2 regions of the Lysinimonas soli genome follow, and region 2 is predicted to be linked to the other one. Evidence: riboswitches for the same ligand, from Rfam matches in the RefSeq annotation. Region 2 holds a riboswitch; the other holds the start of a gene.

Region 1 (4,519 bases), on a different contig from region 2:
GGAGTAGGCGATCTGGCCGATCTGACCCTCGAAGGCGGCGACCGACGCGGTGTTGACGATCAGGCCGCGTTGGCCGAACTCGCCCTCCGGCTCGGTGGCCGCGATCACCTCGGCGGCGAGACGCAGCACGTTGAAGGTGCCGATGAGGTTGATCTCGATCGTCCGGCGGAACAGCTCGAGCTCGTGGGTGCCCTTCGACGACAGGATGCGGCGGGCCGGCGCGATGCCGGCGCAGTTCACCACGAGACGCAGGGGCGGGTCGTCCGGGCCGATCGTCGCGAGCGCGGCGCGCACCTGCTCCTCACTCGTCACGTCGGCTCCGACCAGACGCACCCCCTCCGGCGTCGCCCCGGCGTGCGCCTCGACGGCGGACGGAAGGTCGAGGCCGATCACGGCGGCGCCCTTGGCGACCAAGGCCTGGGCGGTCGCGGCACCGAGGCCGGATGCGGCACCCGTGACGAGAGCGGTGATCCCGTTGATCTGCATCGCTGTTCTCCTGTGAACGAATGGCCGGCCGGACCGGGACGGCGCCCACCCAGCCTACGATCTCAGGCCGGCCGGGAGCTCAGGCCAGCCAGCCGCCTTCCCGCAGCCAGTCGATGCAGAGCTCCGGCCAGCGCTCGGCCGTGCCGGAACCTCGCGCGAGTCCGAGGCCGTGACCGCCCTCGGGAAAGACGTGCAGCCCGTGCGGCACCCCCGCGTCGGCCAACGCCGACCCGAGCAGGTAGCTGTGCTCGACCGGAACCAGGTCATCGGCCGCCGTGTGCCAGATGAAGAACGGCGGGGCCTGCGGCGTGACGAGCCGGTCGAGCGAGGTCTCTCCGCGCAGCGCATCGCTCGCGTCGGCGCCGAGCAGCTCGGCGCGCGAGCCGGCATGGGTCGGCAGCTGCATCGAGACCACGGGGTAGGCGAGGATCGCCAGATCCACCCGCTCGGAGTCGGCGGCTCCCGGCGCCAGGGCGGCCATCCCGGCGGCGTGCGCGCCGGCCGAGAAACCGATCAGCCCCACGTGCGATGCCCCGGCGTCCCGGCGTTCGCGCACGGCCGAGCGGATCGCATCCAGGGGGCCCGGGTGCCGGGTGCCGACCGGATAGCGGAACACGCTGGCCTCGAGGCCGGCGTCGACGAGCCAGTCCCGAACCGGCTCGGCCTCGTGATCGGCGTGGACGCGGTATCCCCCTCCCGGCAGGACGATGACATGCAATCGGGGATGCTTCTCGGGGGGCATTCGACCTCGTTCTCGTGCGTGCGCGGACATTCAGATTAGGCCGAACGCGACAGGGAGCCGACCCACGCGTTGACGACCTCTCGCCCGACCCTGCCTTGCGACGGTTCGCACCGGAGGAGTGCGCCCGATAGTCTCGTCGAAGAACGACAGGGGAGCGCCTTCGGGCGCTGAGAGTGCGGTACGCCGCAGACCCTCGAACCTGCTCCGGTTAGTACCGGCGAAGGGAGTCGGGAATCTCAGGTTTCCTCGTGCCATGCCCGTTCCGGGCTTCCGGAGCGGATGCGGCACGAGGGCGCCGCCCCCGCGGAATCCATCGGACCCACGGGAAGCAGGAACACATGAGCACCCATCGCACCATCGACCAGGACGCGACGTCCTCGGTCACCGCGAACCGCACCATCCGCGCCGCCGGCCGCCCTCTGGCCTGGCGCGGAGTCGACCTTCTCACCGCGGCCATGCTCGCGGTCGCTTGCGGGGTCGCCTTCTGGGCATTCGACACCTTCGTCTACCCTCTGGTCACCCTCGTCACCGCCGGCTTCCCGCCGGCCGGCGAGCTCGCCCTCGGCGTCTGGCTGATCCCCGCGGTCGTCGGCGGACTGATCGTGCGCCGACCCGGCGCCGCGCTCTTCGCCGAACTCATCGCCGCGAACATCGAACTGATTCTCGGCAACGGCTGGGGCGTGGCCGTGCTCCTCTCCGGCCTGCTGCAGGGCCTCGGCGTCGAGGCGATCCTCGCCCTGTTCCGCTGGCGGCGGTTCGGGGCCGGGGCCGCCGTGCTCGGTGGCATCGCCTCGGCGGCGCTCGAGATCATCGGCTACGAGTGGTGGGCGTACACCCCCGCCTACACGCCGGTCTGGAAAGTGGTCTACCTGGCCTGCGGCGCCGCGAGCGGCGCCGCCATCGCCGGTCTGGGCGGTCACGCGCTCGCGCGTGCGCTCGCTCGCACCGGTGCCCTGAACGCCTTCCCGGTGGGCCAGGAACTCCGTGAGTCCCGCTCCGCGCGCTGACGGCATCGCCCCCGTCCGGACGGGTGCTCGCGTCGAGGCGCGGGAGCTCAGCTGGCGGCCGTACGGGCGAGCGCTCCCCGTGCTCACCGGGCTGACCTTCCGCATCGAGCCGGGCGAGCGGGTGCTTCTTGCCGGTCCGAGCGGTTCCGGCAAGTCGACCCTGCTCCGCGCGCTCGCCGGGGTGCTGACCACGGTCGAGTCCGGCGACCTGGGCGGATGCGTCACCCTCGACGACGCGGAGGCGCCTTCCCGCGGCGTCCCTGTCGGCCTGCTCATGCAGGACCCGTCCGACGCGATGGTCGCCCGTCGGGTCGGGCGCGAGGTCGCATTCGGCCCCGAGAACCTCGGCCTGTCCCGCGATCGGATCTGGGCGGCCGTGCGGGAGGCGCTCGACGCGGTCGGATTCCCGTACGGCCTCGAGCATCCGGTCGACGCGGTCTCGGGGGGCGAGGCGCAACGCCTCGCGCTCGCCGGCGTGCTCGCGCTCGGCCCCCGGCTGATCCTGCTCGACGAGCCGACCGCCATGCTCGATCCCGCCGCGGCGGCCGTCGTGCGCGAGGCGATCTGGGCCGCGGGACTCGCGAGCGGCGCAACCATGATGGTGGTCGAGCATCAACTCGACGGGTGGCTGCCCGGGGTCGACCGAGCCATCGTGCTCGACGACGGCGGGGCGATCAGCGCCGACGGACCGGTCGAGGCGACCTTGCGCGAACAGGCCGCGTCGCTGTCCGGCCTGGGGGTCTGGGTGCCCGGGCTCCCCTCCCCCCGGCCACGGGAGATCCCGCGCGAACTGTGCACCCCGCACGACGGCGCGGCCGCGTCCGGGACCGTGCTGCTCACCGCGAGCGCGGTGGGCCTGGTGCGCGCCCGGCGCCGCGGCCTCGGTGCCGACCTCGAGGAGCAGGGTCCGGATGCCGTGGCGGCCCTGTCGGGCGTCGACCTGCTCGCGAGCGCGGGCGAGGTGCTCGCCATCGTCGGCGCCAGCGGAGCGGGCAAGTCCACACTCACGGCGCTCATGGCCGGGCTGGAGTCGCCCACCTCCGGCGAGGTGACCGCGACCCGCGAGCTGCGGCGTGACGCCACCCCGCAGCCGGCGCGGTGGACCTCTCGAGAGCTGGCCCGCCGGGTGGGCTGGGTGCCGCAGCAGGCCGAACTCGCGGTGGTCGCCCGCACCGTGCGCGACGACGTGCTCGCCACCGCTCGGCTGCTCGACCGCGACGAGCGTGCAGCCGAGCAGCGCACCGACGGTCTCCTGGCGGCTCTCGGGCTCTCGGCCCTGCGAGATGCCGATCCGCACACGCTCTCGGGCGGCGAACTCCGGCGGCTCGCCCTGGCCGGCGCGATCGCGCACGGCCCGGCCGTGCTCGTGCTGGACGAGCCGACCGTCGGCCAGGACCGCAACACCTGGGCCGCCGTCGCGGGGGTGATCCTGGCGGCACGGGATGCCGGCGTCGCGGTCGTCGTCGCCACTCACGACCCGCTTCTGATCGCCCTGGCCGACCGGCACGTCCGGCTCGAGCGCGGCCGGCTGGTCGACGACGGCGCAGCGCCCGGCGCCCTCGCCTCCACCACCATCGACGCCCCCGTGCCCGAGAACGCCCCACGACGCTGGTCCGGTCTCGCGATGCGGGCGGGGCCGCTCAGCCTTCTCGGGTCGTCGCTGCTGCTGCTCGCCGGCGCCTCCTCCATCACCGAGCTGCCGGTCGCCGCGGCTGCCGTGGCCGTCGAAGTCGCGCTCGCCCCCGTGGTCTTCGGCTGGCGGCGAGTCCCCCGGCGGCTGCTGCCCGGACTGCTCGCGGTCACCTCGGTCGGATTCTCGAGCTGGCTGCTCGGCTCGGGGCAGGATCTCGGCGTCGCCGTGACGGCCGGTCTGCGGGTCGCCTTCTTCGTGCTCCCGGGGGTCATGATGGCGGGCCTCGTTGACCCGTTCGCCCTCGGCGACCATCTGGCTCAGCGGTTGCGGCTACCAGCCCGGCCCGTTGTGGCTGCGGTGGCCGCGCTGGGACGATTCGAGACGCTCGGCGACACGTGGCATCAGCTCTCCCGCATCCGTCGGGTCCGGGGGCTCGGCGCCGGGCGCTCGCCGCTGGCCCGCGGTCGCGAGTGCGCCGCGCTCACCTTCGGGCTGCTGATCCAGTCCCTTCGTCAGGCCGGCCGGATGGCCGTCGCGATGGAGGCCCGCGGATTCTCGCAGGCCCGTTCGGGAGCGCCGCGGTCGTGGGCCGAGCCGGCTCCCTGGCGTCGTGCCGACTCGGCGTTGATGTCCCTCGGCATGCTGGTGGCG
Region 2 (4,519 bases):
GACTCCCCCGGCGAAGCCGTCGCTCGCCCGCAACTCACCGCCCGCCGGGGCGAGAAGCCCGCCCAAGGTGAGGGCGAGGGTCGTCTTGCCCGTGCCGTTGGCGCCCGTGAGCGCGAGCACCGTTCCGGACTCGACGGTTGCATCGATCCGGCTCGGAAGCGTGGCACCCGCGACGCGGGCGATGCGCAGCTCCTGCGCCCCGAGCAGCGGGGTGCGTTCCCCCGCTGCGGCGCGGCGCGTGATCCGCGGCTCACGCCCGGGCACCCAGACGCCGGCCGCCGCGAGAGCGTCGCCCTGGCGGGCCAGCACCGACCGCGGCGCTCCGTCGGCCAACAGCTTCCCGTCCGAGCCGAGCACCACGATGCGGTCCACGACATCGAGCCAGGCCTCGACGCGATGCTCGACGATGATCGCGGTCGAGCCGGTGCGCTGCAGCACGGCCGCGACGGCATCCCGCACCCGGATCACGCCCTCCGGATCGACGTTGGCGGTCGGCTCGTCGAGCAGCAGCAGCCCCGGGCGCATCGCGAGCGCCCCCGCAAGGGCGAGCCGCTGCTTCTGACCGCCCGAGAGGGCCTCGGTCGGATGACCGAGCGGCACCGCGAGCCCGACCAGCTCGAGCGCCTCCCGCACGCGGCTCCACGTCTCGTCGCGAGGCACGCCGAGGTTCTCGCAGCCGAACGCGACATCGTCGCCGACGCGCGACATGATCACCTGCGAGTCCGGGTCTTGAAGCACGAGTCCGGCGGCCCCGCGCGCCGAAGCCGGGTCGCGACCGGCAACGCGCAGAGTACCCGCGCTCTCGCCCTCCTCGTCGCCGCCGAGAACGCCCGCGAGCCCCGCCAGCAGAGTCGACTTGCCCGATCCGGAGGGGCCGAGCAGCAGAATGCGCTCTCCCGGCTCGATCCGGAGTTCGAGCTCGCGAAGGGCCCAGGCGCGGCGCCCGGCGTGACGCCAGCCCCAGCCGCGCGCCTCGACCGCGGCCGGGGTCGGCGACTCGGAGCGGTTCGTCAGACCTCCGCCGTTCGCTGCCGCCCCGAGGCGAAGCGGTTGAGCGCGCCCGTCGGCGCCAGCGCCCGCACGATCAGCCAGCCGACCACGCCGGCCAGCACCGCACCGGAGACCGCGAACGAGATGACGTAGACCAGCGAGAACACCGGGGTCGACCCGGGGTAGTACAGCACCAGATCGAGGATCGCCCCGCCGATCCCGGCGAGGATGCCCGACAGGATCGCGACGAACAACCGCCAGTTGGCGTAGAGGAATGCCGCGAACACCAGCTCGGCGCCGAGTCCCTCGACGACGCCGTAGAGCACCGTGACCGCGCCGCCCCACTGGTTGCCGACGAGCGCCTCGACGATCGCCGCGACGAGCTCGGCGAACAGAGCGGCCCCCGGCTTGCGGATCACGAGAGCCGCGAGGACGCCGGCAAGCAGCCAGAGGCCGTACCCGAGGCTCTGCACCCCGGGGAGGGCCGCGGCGATCCCGGCGGCCGGGAACTGCCAGGCCCAGTAGATCAGGCCCGTGGCGACGCCGATGACGGCGGCCACGACGATGTCGACGACGCGCCAACGCCAGACGATCCGCGAGTGATTGCCGGTGGATGTCGTTGCCATGTTCGTGCCTCTCTGAGGTGAGTGAGGGCACGGGTTCCGAGAATCTGCCTCCCTGCGCCGGCATGATCCGGATCAGGTTCGACGGTCGAAGCTTCGATCAGCTTCCTCTCAGCCCGGCACACCGGACTCCCGTGTTCAGCGACGAGTCTAGCCCCGCGGCACCTAGGCTGTGCCCCGTGGCAGCCATGGACCGCCGACGCTTCCTTACCCGGGTCGGACTCACCGTGCTCGGGTTCGGGCTCGGCGCGGGTGCCGTCGTGGCCGGCGAGGCCGTCGCGGGCGGGTTCCGCGCATCGGCCCCGACACCGACGACCCCGCGACCCGGTCCGTCGGTCGCGAGCGGGTCTCCCCGCGCCCACCCCGATCCGATCCCCTCGGCGACGCCTCTGCCGCCGCACTTCGGCGCTCCGCAACTGACCAGAGTGAAGCTCCCCGGCGCCACCCTGTACGGCCTCCCCGGCAGCGGCAGCCTGCTGGCCCTGACCGTCGACGACGGCGCCAGCAGCGAGGTCGTCGCCGCCTACACCGAGCTCTGCCGTCGCACGGGAATGCGCCTGACCTTCTTCGTGACCAAGAAGTACTCCTCGTGGACCGACAACGCCGCGGCCATGCGACCGCTGGTCGAGAACGGCCAGATCCAGCTCGGTAATCACACGATGTCGCATCCGGACCTGACGAAGCTCAGTGCGGGCGCCATTCAGAACGAACTGACCGGCTGCGGCACGTTCATCAAAGACACCTTCGGGGTGGATGCCGCCCCCTACTATCGACCGCCCTTCGGCTATCTCGACGCCCGGGTGCGCGCGGCGGCGCACGCCGTCGGCTACACGCAGCCCGTGCTGTGGTTCGGCACGCTCTCGGACTCCGGCCGGATCACCGAGGCGCAGGTCGTGCAGTTCGCGCAGAAATGGTTCCTCCCGCAGCACATCGTGATCGGGCATGCGAACTTCGACCCCGTCACGCACGTGTTCGACCAGCTGTTGCAGCTCATCCGCGACCGTGCGTTGCAGCCCGTGACCCTGGACGACGTCTTCGCGCGGTGACCACGGGCGCCGCGGGCGCCTCGGGCCTCAGCCCGCCGGATCCTCCCCGGGCAGCAGCACCTCGACGGGGCTGTCGTCGACGTAGCCGATCGCCGCGAACTCGATCTTGCCGAAGTCGAGCGCGGCGTCGAGGGTCACCGTGTTGTCGATCACGTACGCGATGTTGATCGGCAGCCCCGTCATGCCGGCCGAGAAGCTGTCGCCGACCATTCGGGTGCAGACCACGAGCCCCTGCACGAGGATGACCTCGCCGTCCTCGTCGCGGGTGCGGAATCCGGGCTGGGTTCGATCGAGGTCGAAGCCCGCGGGCGGCCGGAACGGGATCGGCCGCTCAGCGAAGCACAGCACGTAGTCGGCACGATCCGGGCCGGGCACGACCCGCAGCACCCGCGCGCGCAGCGGCAGGACCGCCTCGAACTCGGCGGGACCGCTGTCGAGGGCCGTGATGACGAAGGAGGGCATCCCCTCAGCGTGCCAGAGGCGCCCGGTGGAGCGGCCTACCGCGCCGATCCGGCGCGGCGCATCTGGTTGATGCGCACCCCCTTGAGCACGGGGTAGATCGCCGAGAAGACCACCATCGGCGCGCGCAGGGCCGGGTCGGTGATGCCGTGGTTGTCGTAGCTGCGCTCCCAGCGGCGCACGTAGTGGAAGTAGTCGCGCGGGTTGTCGTCGAGGCGGCGGGCCGACATCCCGGCGACCATCTTCGAGGCGTAGACGACCCGATGACCGCGCTGGGAGAGATGGATGCTGAGGTCGATGTCCTCGTGCATCTCGTCGGCCTCGTCACGGCAGACGTGCTCCCGGATGTCGCGCCATGCCGACGCGCGCAGCGCCATGTTGCTGCCGAACAGGAAGTGGTAGTCGCGGGCGAGCTTGAGGATCGCCCGCCGCAACCCGTCGTCGGCGCGCAGCCCGAAACGCCGCAGCGGCATGTCGTAGTAGATCATCGGCCCGGTCGCGCCGTCGACGGTGTCATCGAGGAAGATCTGCTTGACCTCCTCGACCCACCCCGGTTCGAGCACGGAGTCGGCGTCGATGCGGCCGATCACCTCCCCGATGGCGTGGTCGAGCCCCAGGTTACGGGTGGGAACCAGGCCCTGCTCGCGGTTCTGCTCCAGGATCAGCAGGGGGGCATCCGGGTATTCGATGCGCAGGGAGTCGAACACCGCGCGGGTGCCGTCGGTCGAGCGGTTGTCGACCACGATGATCTCGTCGGCCGGCACCGTCTGCTCGATCGCCGCCACCACGCAGGCGCGGATGGTGCGTTCCTCGTTGTAGGCCGGGATGACGATCGATACCGTCGGAGCGGTCACCATGGCTTGACTCTAACGGCTCCCTCCCCCGTTACCGGGCCCAGAGCACTCGACGCATCACGGCGCGTTCGACCAGGGTCCAGCTCGTCGACACGGCGAGGTACACGGTGGCGGCCAAGGGCACGATCGCGGCGAAGATCACGGTCAGGAACGGGGTCCAGCTGAGCAGATCGGCGATCCCCTGCTGGGCGGGATCGAGCGGCACCGCGATGCGTCGGGCAGCCCGTCGCGAGAGCCCGGCCACGATCGCGATGACGACCAGGAGCGCGATCGCGACACCGTCCGTCGCCAGGAATCCGCTCGTGGCCGCGATCAGGTGCCGGCCGAGCGGAGCACCCAGGAAGGTGGCGCTCAGCAGGGCGTTGGCGTGGCCGTCGATCGTCGGCGAGGTGAACAGGGCATACACCAGAGTCAGCACGGGGGCCTGCGCAAGACCCGGAAGCAGGCCGGCGATCGGCGAGACCTTCTCGGCGGCGTAGAGGGCGAGAGTCTCGCGCTGGAGACGATCGGGCTGCCGGGCGAAGCGGGAGCGCAGCTGGGCGATGCG

The links. A riboswitch is a leader RNA that binds a small molecule or an ion and turns the genes downstream of it on or off. The one in region 2 is predicted to bind thiamine pyrophosphate.
Region 1: another riboswitch for thiamine pyrophosphate. It lies ahead of ACFPJ4_RS12215 (ECF transporter S component); the one in region 2 lies ahead of ACFPJ4_RS07155 (ECF transporter S component).

The regions. Positions count from the first base shown of each region.
Region 1 covers NZ_JBHSMG010000003.1:94,150-98,668, reverse strand. The annotation lists gene ACFPJ4_RS12225 (SDR family oxidoreductase) at 1-486, opposite strand, end outside; gene ACFPJ4_RS12220 (alpha/beta hydrolase) at 566-1,204, opposite strand; TPP riboswitch at 1,367-1,471, shown strand; gene ACFPJ4_RS12215 (ECF transporter S component) at 1,567-2,235, shown strand; gene ACFPJ4_RS12210 (ATP-binding cassette domain-containing protein) at 2,213-4,519, shown strand, end outside.
Region 2 covers NZ_JBHSMG010000001.1:1,476,175-1,480,693, forward strand. The annotation lists gene ACFPJ4_RS07150 (ABC transporter ATP-binding protein) at 1-1,014, opposite strand, end outside; gene ACFPJ4_RS07155 (ECF transporter S component) at 1,011-1,616, opposite strand; TPP riboswitch at 1,649-1,760, opposite strand; gene ACFPJ4_RS07160 (polysaccharide deacetylase family protein) at 1,802-2,659, shown strand; gene ACFPJ4_RS07165 (hypothetical protein) at 2,687-3,121, opposite strand; gene ACFPJ4_RS07170 (glycosyltransferase family 2 protein) at 3,157-3,975, opposite strand; gene ACFPJ4_RS07175 (YidC/Oxa1 family membrane protein insertase) at 4,004-4,519, opposite strand, start outside.